2 regions of the Lysinibacillus sp. NPDC096212 genome follow, and region 2 is predicted to be linked to the other one. Evidence: riboswitches for the same ligand, from Rfam matches in the RefSeq annotation. Region 2 holds a riboswitch; the other holds the start of a gene.
The links. A riboswitch is a leader RNA that binds a small molecule or an ion and turns the genes downstream of it on or off. The one in region 2 is predicted to bind cobalamin.
Positions count from the first base shown of each region.

Region 1: it holds a riboswitch for cobalamin, as region 2 does, so the genes downstream of both, cobT (nicotinate-nucleotide--dimethylbenzimidazole phosphoribosyltransferase) here and ACIQ7T_RS16720 (ribonucleoside-diphosphate reductase subunit alpha) in region 2, are expected to answer to the same signal.

Region 1 is NZ_JBIWFQ010000001.1:38,724-43,012, reverse strand. It holds gene ACIQ7T_RS00230 (YheC/YheD family protein) at 264-1,028, shown strand; cobalamin riboswitch at 1,297-1,473, shown strand; gene cobT (nicotinate-nucleotide--dimethylbenzimidazole phosphoribosyltransferase) at 1,588-2,643, shown strand; gene ACIQ7T_RS00220 (trimeric intracellular cation channel family protein) at 2,751-3,356, opposite strand; gene ACIQ7T_RS00215 (methionine gamma-lyase family protein) at 3,634-4,289, shown strand, end outside.
Region 2 is NZ_JBIWFQ010000017.1:54,969-59,257, reverse strand. It holds gene ACIQ7T_RS16735 (bifunctional adenosylcobinamide kinase/adenosylcobinamide-phosphate guanylyltransferase) at 1-23, shown strand, start outside; gene ACIQ7T_RS16730 (ECF transporter S component) at 262-756, shown strand; gene ACIQ7T_RS16725 (hypothetical protein) at 753-1,436, shown strand; cobalamin riboswitch at 1,547-1,734, shown strand; gene ACIQ7T_RS16720 (ribonucleoside-diphosphate reductase subunit alpha) at 1,897-4,110, shown strand; gene ACIQ7T_RS16715 (ribonucleotide-diphosphate reductase subunit beta) at 4,123-4,289, shown strand, end outside.

The sequences.
Region 1 (4,289 bases), on a different contig from region 2:
AGCAGGGCAAATATATTAGAAGCTAATGATTTTGAAATCAATAAAATGGATGCATTGAGAACAATCATAATGCTACTTTTCTAGTGTAGAAAATTTATTATGACTCTAACAGAAAAATAGGAGATATTAGTCGCGTTACCAAGTCTCGCTCACCCATGCAAGATAAATCTATTTACATACAATACAGTAACCTCCATAAGTGGGGAGGACTACACTATTAATACAAAAGAAATAAAAATATCTAACTAAATGAGGTGAGTTTATTGAAAAATGGACTTGGAAAATGGGAACAATTCTTACTTTTAAAACAAAATCCTTTAACAACTGACTGCATTCCAGAAACAACACTTTACAGTCTAGAAAATCTAATCTATTTATTAAATAGGTATGAGTATGTTTATGTGAAACATAATAGCGCTGGACAAGGAAGAGCAATTTATAAAGTCTGCAAAAGAAAAGATGGACACTATTGTTTTAACGGATTTACCATGCAAGGTGAAGAAATAAGTAAATGTGTGGCAGCAATTGAGGATTTCCACCAAGTTCTACATCCATATGAGAAACACGGTAGATTAAGCGGAATTTATATTATACAGGAGGGGGTTAAAAGTCTAACCCCTGATGGGGATTCAATATCCATTCGTGTTCATGTTCAAAATCTAAAGGGAAAATGGATAATTGGTGGAATTTACGGAAGGCTTGCAACTGAGGATCATGGGATTGTCAATTCAAATCGGGGTTCTCAAGCAATATCGATTGAAGAATTATTATCAGGTTATTTGATGATGGATAATACAAAGAAAGATCAAACAATAGACTCTCTAAAAGAAGATTCAATTTTAGCATCTGAAGTAATAGCATCCCACTTTCCTTGTAGAGAATATGGCATTGATTTTGGAATAAATCTTGAAGGAAAACCTATATTATTTGAAGTAAATACAACGCCAAGCATACGTAGTTTTGCCAAAGTTGATAGGGCGATCTGGAAGAATATTGTTGAGATTAGGAAAATGCAAAATGAAGGCTAAGTTTGAAATGTAGTTATTTTTCATGTTAGTCATCAGCATATTTCTATTCAATAGACTTACATCAAAAAATTACTTTCCCTACTATAATTTTAGGAAAGAAGAAACTTAATTGCATCCGTTACTTGTGAACGATTAGGGATTTACCTAGAAAAAATGGATTATGGTTGGGTAGGCGCGATATGAATCAATTTTCGAAGGAATGCCTGGAACAATTTTCCGTTTAATCAAATATATTGACACAAAAACCACTTTGACGTAGATTTAAACTAATTGCATAAAAGCATTAGGTGCCCATTGCGGGAGAATAGGGAATAAAGTGAAAAGCTTTAGCGGTCCCACCACTGTAAAAGGGAGTTTCATAGAGAATGCCACTAGCGTCTTGCTGGGAAGGTTCTATGAAATGTTGAAATTGAGCCAGGAGACCTGCCTATCTGCTTCGGTTATATAGACGATGGAAAAGTCTGTAGTTTATTTGTTATGGAATAAACTACAGGCTTTTTATTTTTTTCTCTAAATCATTCTTCGAGTAACAAGGGCAAAAAAGAAAGGGGAAATTTTCATGCAATTATTACAACAGACGATTCAAAACATTCAAAGTGCTGACCACAAAATGATGGAGAAGGCAAGGGAACGCATAGATGCACTTTGCAAGCCTCCTGGAAGCTTGGGGAAACTGGAGGCTCTTGCTGTACAACTATCTGGAATTACAGGAGACCTATTTCCTGCGATTGATAAAAAGGCGATAATTGTCTGTGCAGCAGACCATGGTGTTTGTGATGAAGGGGTAACACCTAATCCACAAAATGTGACGGTCTTTCAAACATTAAATTTTCCTAGAGGAGGAACAGGTGTCTGTGCTATCGCAAAAATCACAGATGCAAAAATTGTTACAGTAGACGTTGGTGTAAAAGAGGATATTCCACATGATGCTGGTGTTATCATGAAAAAAATTAAATATGGCACGGACAATATGGCAAAAGGTCCTGCTATGTCAAGGGAAGAAGCCATTCAATCCATTGAAGTAGGAATTGAGGTAGCAACGGAAGAAATTAAAAAAGGAATCAATGTACTCGGGACAGGCGAAATGGGGATCGGTAATACGACTCCAAGTGCTGCAATATTATCGGTTCTTCACGAATGTCATCCAAATGAAGTGACAGGCTTTGGTGCAGGAGTAGGACCAGGGGGGATAGCACATAAAGTAGAAGTCATTCACAATGCTATTGCATTAAATAAACCAAATCGCGATGATGCTATTGATATTCTTGCAAAGGTCGGTGGATTAGAAATAGGCGCTATGGCTGGAGTAATACTTGCCGCAGCTGCACATCGTAAACCAGTTGTTATTGATGGCTTTATTTCTACTATTGCTTCACTTATTGCATACGAACTCGAACCAAACGTAAAAGACTATATCATTCCATCTCATGCCTCTGAAGAACCAGGTGCAAAAATTGCTGCTGAAATGCTCGGAGTTGAACCGATGTTGCAGATGAATATGCGATTGGGTGAGGGCTCTGGTGCAGCTTTAGCCTTTCCTATTTTAGACGCAGCATGCTCTATGATGAAAAATATGGCTACTTTAGAAGAAGCTATGTTGCTGTTGAAAGATTAACTTTAGTCGCTGCTGAGGATGTACGGAGTTTGTGATAAATAAGGAATTTATAAATTCAAAAAAGCCCAAATCTGATATTTGGGCTTTTTAATTATGCAACAGTATAACTATGCTCGATTCAACCTCCGTAACGGTAAACGCCATTTCTTCATGTATGAAAGTATTCTTAGTACTGTGATCACTCCAAATAATACATATAAAAAGATATCCCCTGAAAATAGTTGAAGTCCGATGATAAGCCCGGCTAGCGCTGCCCAAACACCATAGATTTCATCACGAAGAACTAACGGTTTACGTCTAGCTAATAAATCGCGAACAATTCCACCACCTGACCCTGTTAAGACAGCAGCTACAATAACGGCACTAATAGGCATGTCGAGCTTCACAGCATAAAGGGCACCTTGAATCGCAAATGCCGATAATCCGATAGCATCAGTGAAATTGCCCCAGCGATGCCAATGCTGAATGAGACGATGTGGAAATAAGAAAAAAATTGTGATGGCTGCAATGGCGATTTGAAACATCATATCTTGACCCCACAATGTTGTTACAGGTAAACCTATGAGTAGATTTCGTATAGCTCCACCGCCGAAAGCAGTTACGATACCGAGTATATAGACACCGAATAAATCGTATTCTTCCTCCATTGCAATTATTGCCCCGGAAATTGCGAAGGCAATTGTTCCAATGATACTAAAAACCTCCCAAGCCAACCCTTTCACCCCTTATGTGAATAAATCATTTCATGTTGTTGTAGATTAGTTACTAGAAAATATTAAAGTTACCTTTTTTTGTATCTAGAAGTTTTTGCAAAGAAAAGCATCGACTTTTGATTCGGAATTATCAGATATCAAATACCTTATTATAACAGAATTAAATAGATTTAGTTGGTCATTTAACTTAGTGCCTAATGAAATTAGCAAGCTTTGCAGGCAAGCTCACAAATTGATAAGATAAGATTTGAACAAATGTGAAATGGAGAAGAACATAATGACTTTTACAACCAATTTATCAGAAGAAACACTAGCATTAGCTGCTAAAATAGAAGAAAAGGTACGCCCTTTTCATGCAAAGGTAGAAGACATGGCATTCTTCAATCAACAAAAAGTGCTTGCTGCGTTCCGAAAGCATCAAGTTAGTGATTATCATCTGCACCCGTCTAATGGTTATGGCTATGATGATGAGGGGCGTGACAATCTAGAACGAGTTTATGCAGAGGTCTTTGGAGCGGAGGCTGCCATTGTACGTCCGCAAATTATTTCTGGTACACATGCAATTACACTTAGCTTATTCGGAGTACTACGTCCAGGTGATGAATTACTTTATATTTCGGGTCAGCCGTATGATACATTGCAATCAATAGTTGATGGTGGCGATAAGGATACTGGCTCGTTAAAAGATTATAAAATCGGTTATAGCCATGTGGATTTAATCGATAATCAAGAGATCGATTGGGAAGGTGTTGCAGCTGCAATTACAGCAAACACAAAAATGATTGCTATCCAACGTTCGAAAGGCTATGCAACACGCCCATCCTTTACCATTTCGCAAATTACAGAAATGTGTGCAAAAATCCGTGAATTAGCACCAAATGCGGTTATTTTCGTTGATAATTGCTACGGTGAATTTGTTGAGGCACAGGAACC
Region 2 (4,289 bases):
GTATAGGCGAACAAATCAAATGATATAGTTTTAAAAAAATTTTATTAGGCTTTTCATTTTGGGGATAAGATTTCCAAGGACGTATGCTTTGTAAATAAGTTGATTGGAGTGGAGGTTGGGCGACTCCTTGGGGATTAGCGTCACAGATGAGACCCTGCAGCGCAGCGAAGCGGCTCATCGGACGCCCCCAGGAAAGCGCCCAACCGGAACGGAAATCAACCCCACGCTATTATAAAAAATTTAAAGAAAAGAGGAAATGGGATGGATCGACAAAGATTGATGAAATTGACGCTCACTGCCATGGTTGCGGCAATTTGTGCAGTGGGTGCAGTCATTAAAATTCCAACATTTATTTCAACTGCAGCGCTTGACTCTGCACCTGCATTGTTGAGCGTTGTCTTTTTATCTCCAGTATTAGCTGGGGTTTCGGGAGTCATTGGGCATTTTATCTCAGCCTTAACTACTGGCTTCCCTCTAGGGCCACTACATATTATTATCGCAGTAGAAATGTTTATTGTTGTATGGGTCTTTGGGGTCATGCATAAAAAAGGAATGCATTTCTGGAAATGGCCCGTGGCACTTATTTTAAATGGTGTTGTGGCACCTTTACCATTTTACTTTATCATTAGTCCGGCATTTTACTGGGCGTCACTGACTAGTCTTCCATTGGCAACACTCGTAAATCTGGTGATCGTTGCAATTGTGATGCCAATTCTGTCAAAGGTGTTTGTGCGTAAGGAAGGTCGAGTACATTGAGAAATGCAATAAAAATAGGTGAGCTGTTTGCTACAACAGATAATGCCGCAGCCATTGGCGAAAAACCACAAGATGTTGTGTCTGCTCCAGACAAACTAACGGCATACTTCACGGCGCGTGTTACTTTTTTAGAGCAGCTTGCTGCAAATGCTTTACCAAACCATATTTTACTCGCTAATTTTTCAGGAGATGCTGCATGGTCTCGTTATGTTGCAGGCATTCAGCAGGTTTTTGATGAGGCGGGGCTTAATTGTCCACCGATAGACGGTAGTACAGAGTCCAATATGCCGACTCTACAATCAGGATTATCTATAACGATGCTAGGTGAACAGCAAAAACACACAGCAACTAAGTATGAACAGCTTAGTTGGTACACCTATGGATTACCGCTTGTAGGCAATGAAATCCTTGCTCAGCCTGAAGATGTCGCACAGCTCCAACCTATTTTTCAGGCGTGGAAAGAGGGGATTGTGCAGCAAGTATGGCCAGTTGGATCAAAAGGTCTACAAGCAGAATTTACCCGCCTTTTTAGCGAGCAACAGGTCAAAAGTTCGTTAGATGTTGAGAAATCGGCTGGTCCATGTGCAGTAGTTTTGCTAGGAATACAGCCTGAAAAAGAGCAGCTAGCACAAAAAAAATTTCCTAGAAATTTTGAAAAACTACGTAAAACTGCATTGTAATTGGGCTTGCTTCGAGAAAATGTAGCACTTTATAACTTGCAAGGGGCAAATCGCCTATTGCAACAATAAACACAATATGTTAGATTTGTTTAGGAGTTAAAACACAATATATAGTATTTTGGACGAACGGTACCAATATGGTTTAAAAGGGAATTCGGAAAAAGAGTCATCTTAGGCCGAAGCTGTCCCCGCAACTGTAAGTGCTGACAAATGATGAGTAGGCCACTGTGAAGAACGGGAAGGTGATCATTTGGAGGAAGCATGAGCCAGGAGACCTGCCGATATGTTCAAGACAGCAACACATTCTTCGGGGATTGAGAAGTGGAGGCGAGAGATTTGTTCACTTCTTTGTGCGCTTATCCTTCATTTCCATTTCCGATTTTACTGCGATCACGTAACCGATAGATGTTGCGTGATCGCTTTTTGTGTTGCTGGAGAAGGAAAGGGAGAGAATGTGTACATGACAATTCAAATCGAACAGCAAATGACTAAGCTCAAGAAAAGTTACACGGAGGATGAACTCGAAAGTTTTGTGAGGTTATCGGATCGATGGCTACGAAAAAACGACAATGCCACATTTGAAGCATGGGCAGATGCGATGATTTTACAAACGCTTAGCCTCATTGATGAAGAGGAGCCATACTGGACATTTGTCGCAGCTCAAATTTATTTAGAAAAATTATATGACCAATTTGCGATGCGTCGTGGTGTCTCAGTGAAAGATGTTTATAAGGTTTTCCCAGAACATTTAGCACACTATACAGAAGTTGGTTTGTATCATGAAAGTTTAACAACAAAGTATAGTGAGCAGGAGCTTCAGGAACTCGCTTCTTATTTAGAATCAAGTCGAGATGAGTTGTTTACGTATATAGGTTTAAAAACATTAATGGACCGCTATGTAGTCCGTGATTACACGAAAACACCGGTGGAATTACCGCAGGAACGATGGATGGTCATTGCGATGACTCTGATGCAGGATGAAACAGAAAATCGTTTAGAAAAAGTACGTGAATCTTACTGGGCAATGAGTAATTTATATATGACTGTTGCCACACCAACATTATCAAATGCAGGTAAAACACATGGACAGCTATCAAGTTGCTTTATCGATACAGTAGATGATAGTTTACAAAGCATTTATGACACGAATACAGATGTCGCAACATTATCGAAGTACGGCGGTGGTATTGGTGTTTATATGGGTAAAATTCGTAGCCGAGGCTCATCTATTAAAGGCTTTAAAGGTGCATCAAGTGGTGTTTTACCATGGATTAAACAACTTAATAATACGGCGGTTTCAGTCGATCAGCTTGGTCAACGACAAGGCGCTATTGCTGTCTATTTAGATGTTTGGCATAAAGACGTCTTTACGTTTTTAGATTTACGCTTAAACAATGGGGATGAGCGTTTGCGTGCTCATGATATTTTCACAGGGCTATGCTTACCGGATTTATTTATGGAAACGGTAGAAGAGCGCGGGGAATGGCATTTATTTGACCCACATGAAGTGCGAGAAGTTATGGGCTTTTCACTAGAGGATTTCTATGATGAGAAAAAGGGTGACGGCTCTTTCCGTACTAAATATGAGGAATGTATCGCCAATCCATTGTTAAGTCGTGAAGTTGTACCAGCCATTGATATTATGAAGCGTATTATGCGCTCTCAGCTTGAAACAGGCGTGCCGTTTATGTTCTATCGAGATGAAGTCAATCGCATGAATCCGAATAAGCATGAAGGGATGGTTTACAGCTCGAACCTGTGTACAGAAATATTCCAAAATATGTCAGCTACTGAATTTGAGTCTATTACCCTTGAAGATGATGTCATCGTAACACGTCGCAAGCCTGGAGATTTCGTTGTATGTAACTTATCGTCTATCAATTTAGGTAGAGCAGTACCGGCTGGTGTTCTAGAACGATTAATCCCAGTTCAAGTACGTATGTTAGATAACGTTATTGCTTTAAATACAATTCCAGTAAAACAAGCAGAACGTACGAACCTACGCTACCGTGGTATTGGACTTGGAACGTTTGGCTGGCACCATTTATTAGCTTTGAAAGAAATTCAATGGGAGTCTGAGGAAGCTGTAGAGTTTGCGGACAAGCTATATGAAGAAATTGCATATTTAACGATTCGTGCTTCTAACGATTTGGCATGTGAAAAAGGAGCTTACCCATTATTTGAAGGCTCAGATTGGCATACGGGTGCGTATTTTGACAAACGTGGCTATGACAGTCATAAATGGAATGCATTACGCGCCGCGGTTGCTGAGAAAGGTATGCGTAACGGCTATGTAATGGCAGTTGCACCGAACTCATCAACATCTATTTTAGCAGGCAGTACGGCTACGATTGATCCGATCTTCCAAAAGAGTTATTCAGAAGAGAAGAAGGATTACAAAATTCCAGTAACAGTACCTGATCTATCACCTGTGACAACTTGGTATTATAAATCTGCTTATTTCATCGATCAAAATTGGACAATCAAGCAAAATGCTGCACGAGCACGTCATATCGACCAAGGCATTTCACTTAATTTATACGTTCAAAATACGATTAAGGCGAAAGATTTACTAGCATTGCATATGAATGCTTGGGCGAGCGGTGTAAAAACGACTTATTATGTGCGCTCAACATCTGTAGAATTGCTAGAATGTGAGTCTTGCGCGAGCTAGGAGGAAATAACAATGACAACTATTACAAAACGACAAATTATGGATAAAGATGCACCGAACCGTTCAACAGGAATTGTCAACGGACGTTCTTCTAACATTTTGAACTGGGATGATGTGCGTTTTAGCTGGGCATATCCTAAGTATAAAAAAATGCTAGGGAACTTCTGGACACCGTTTGA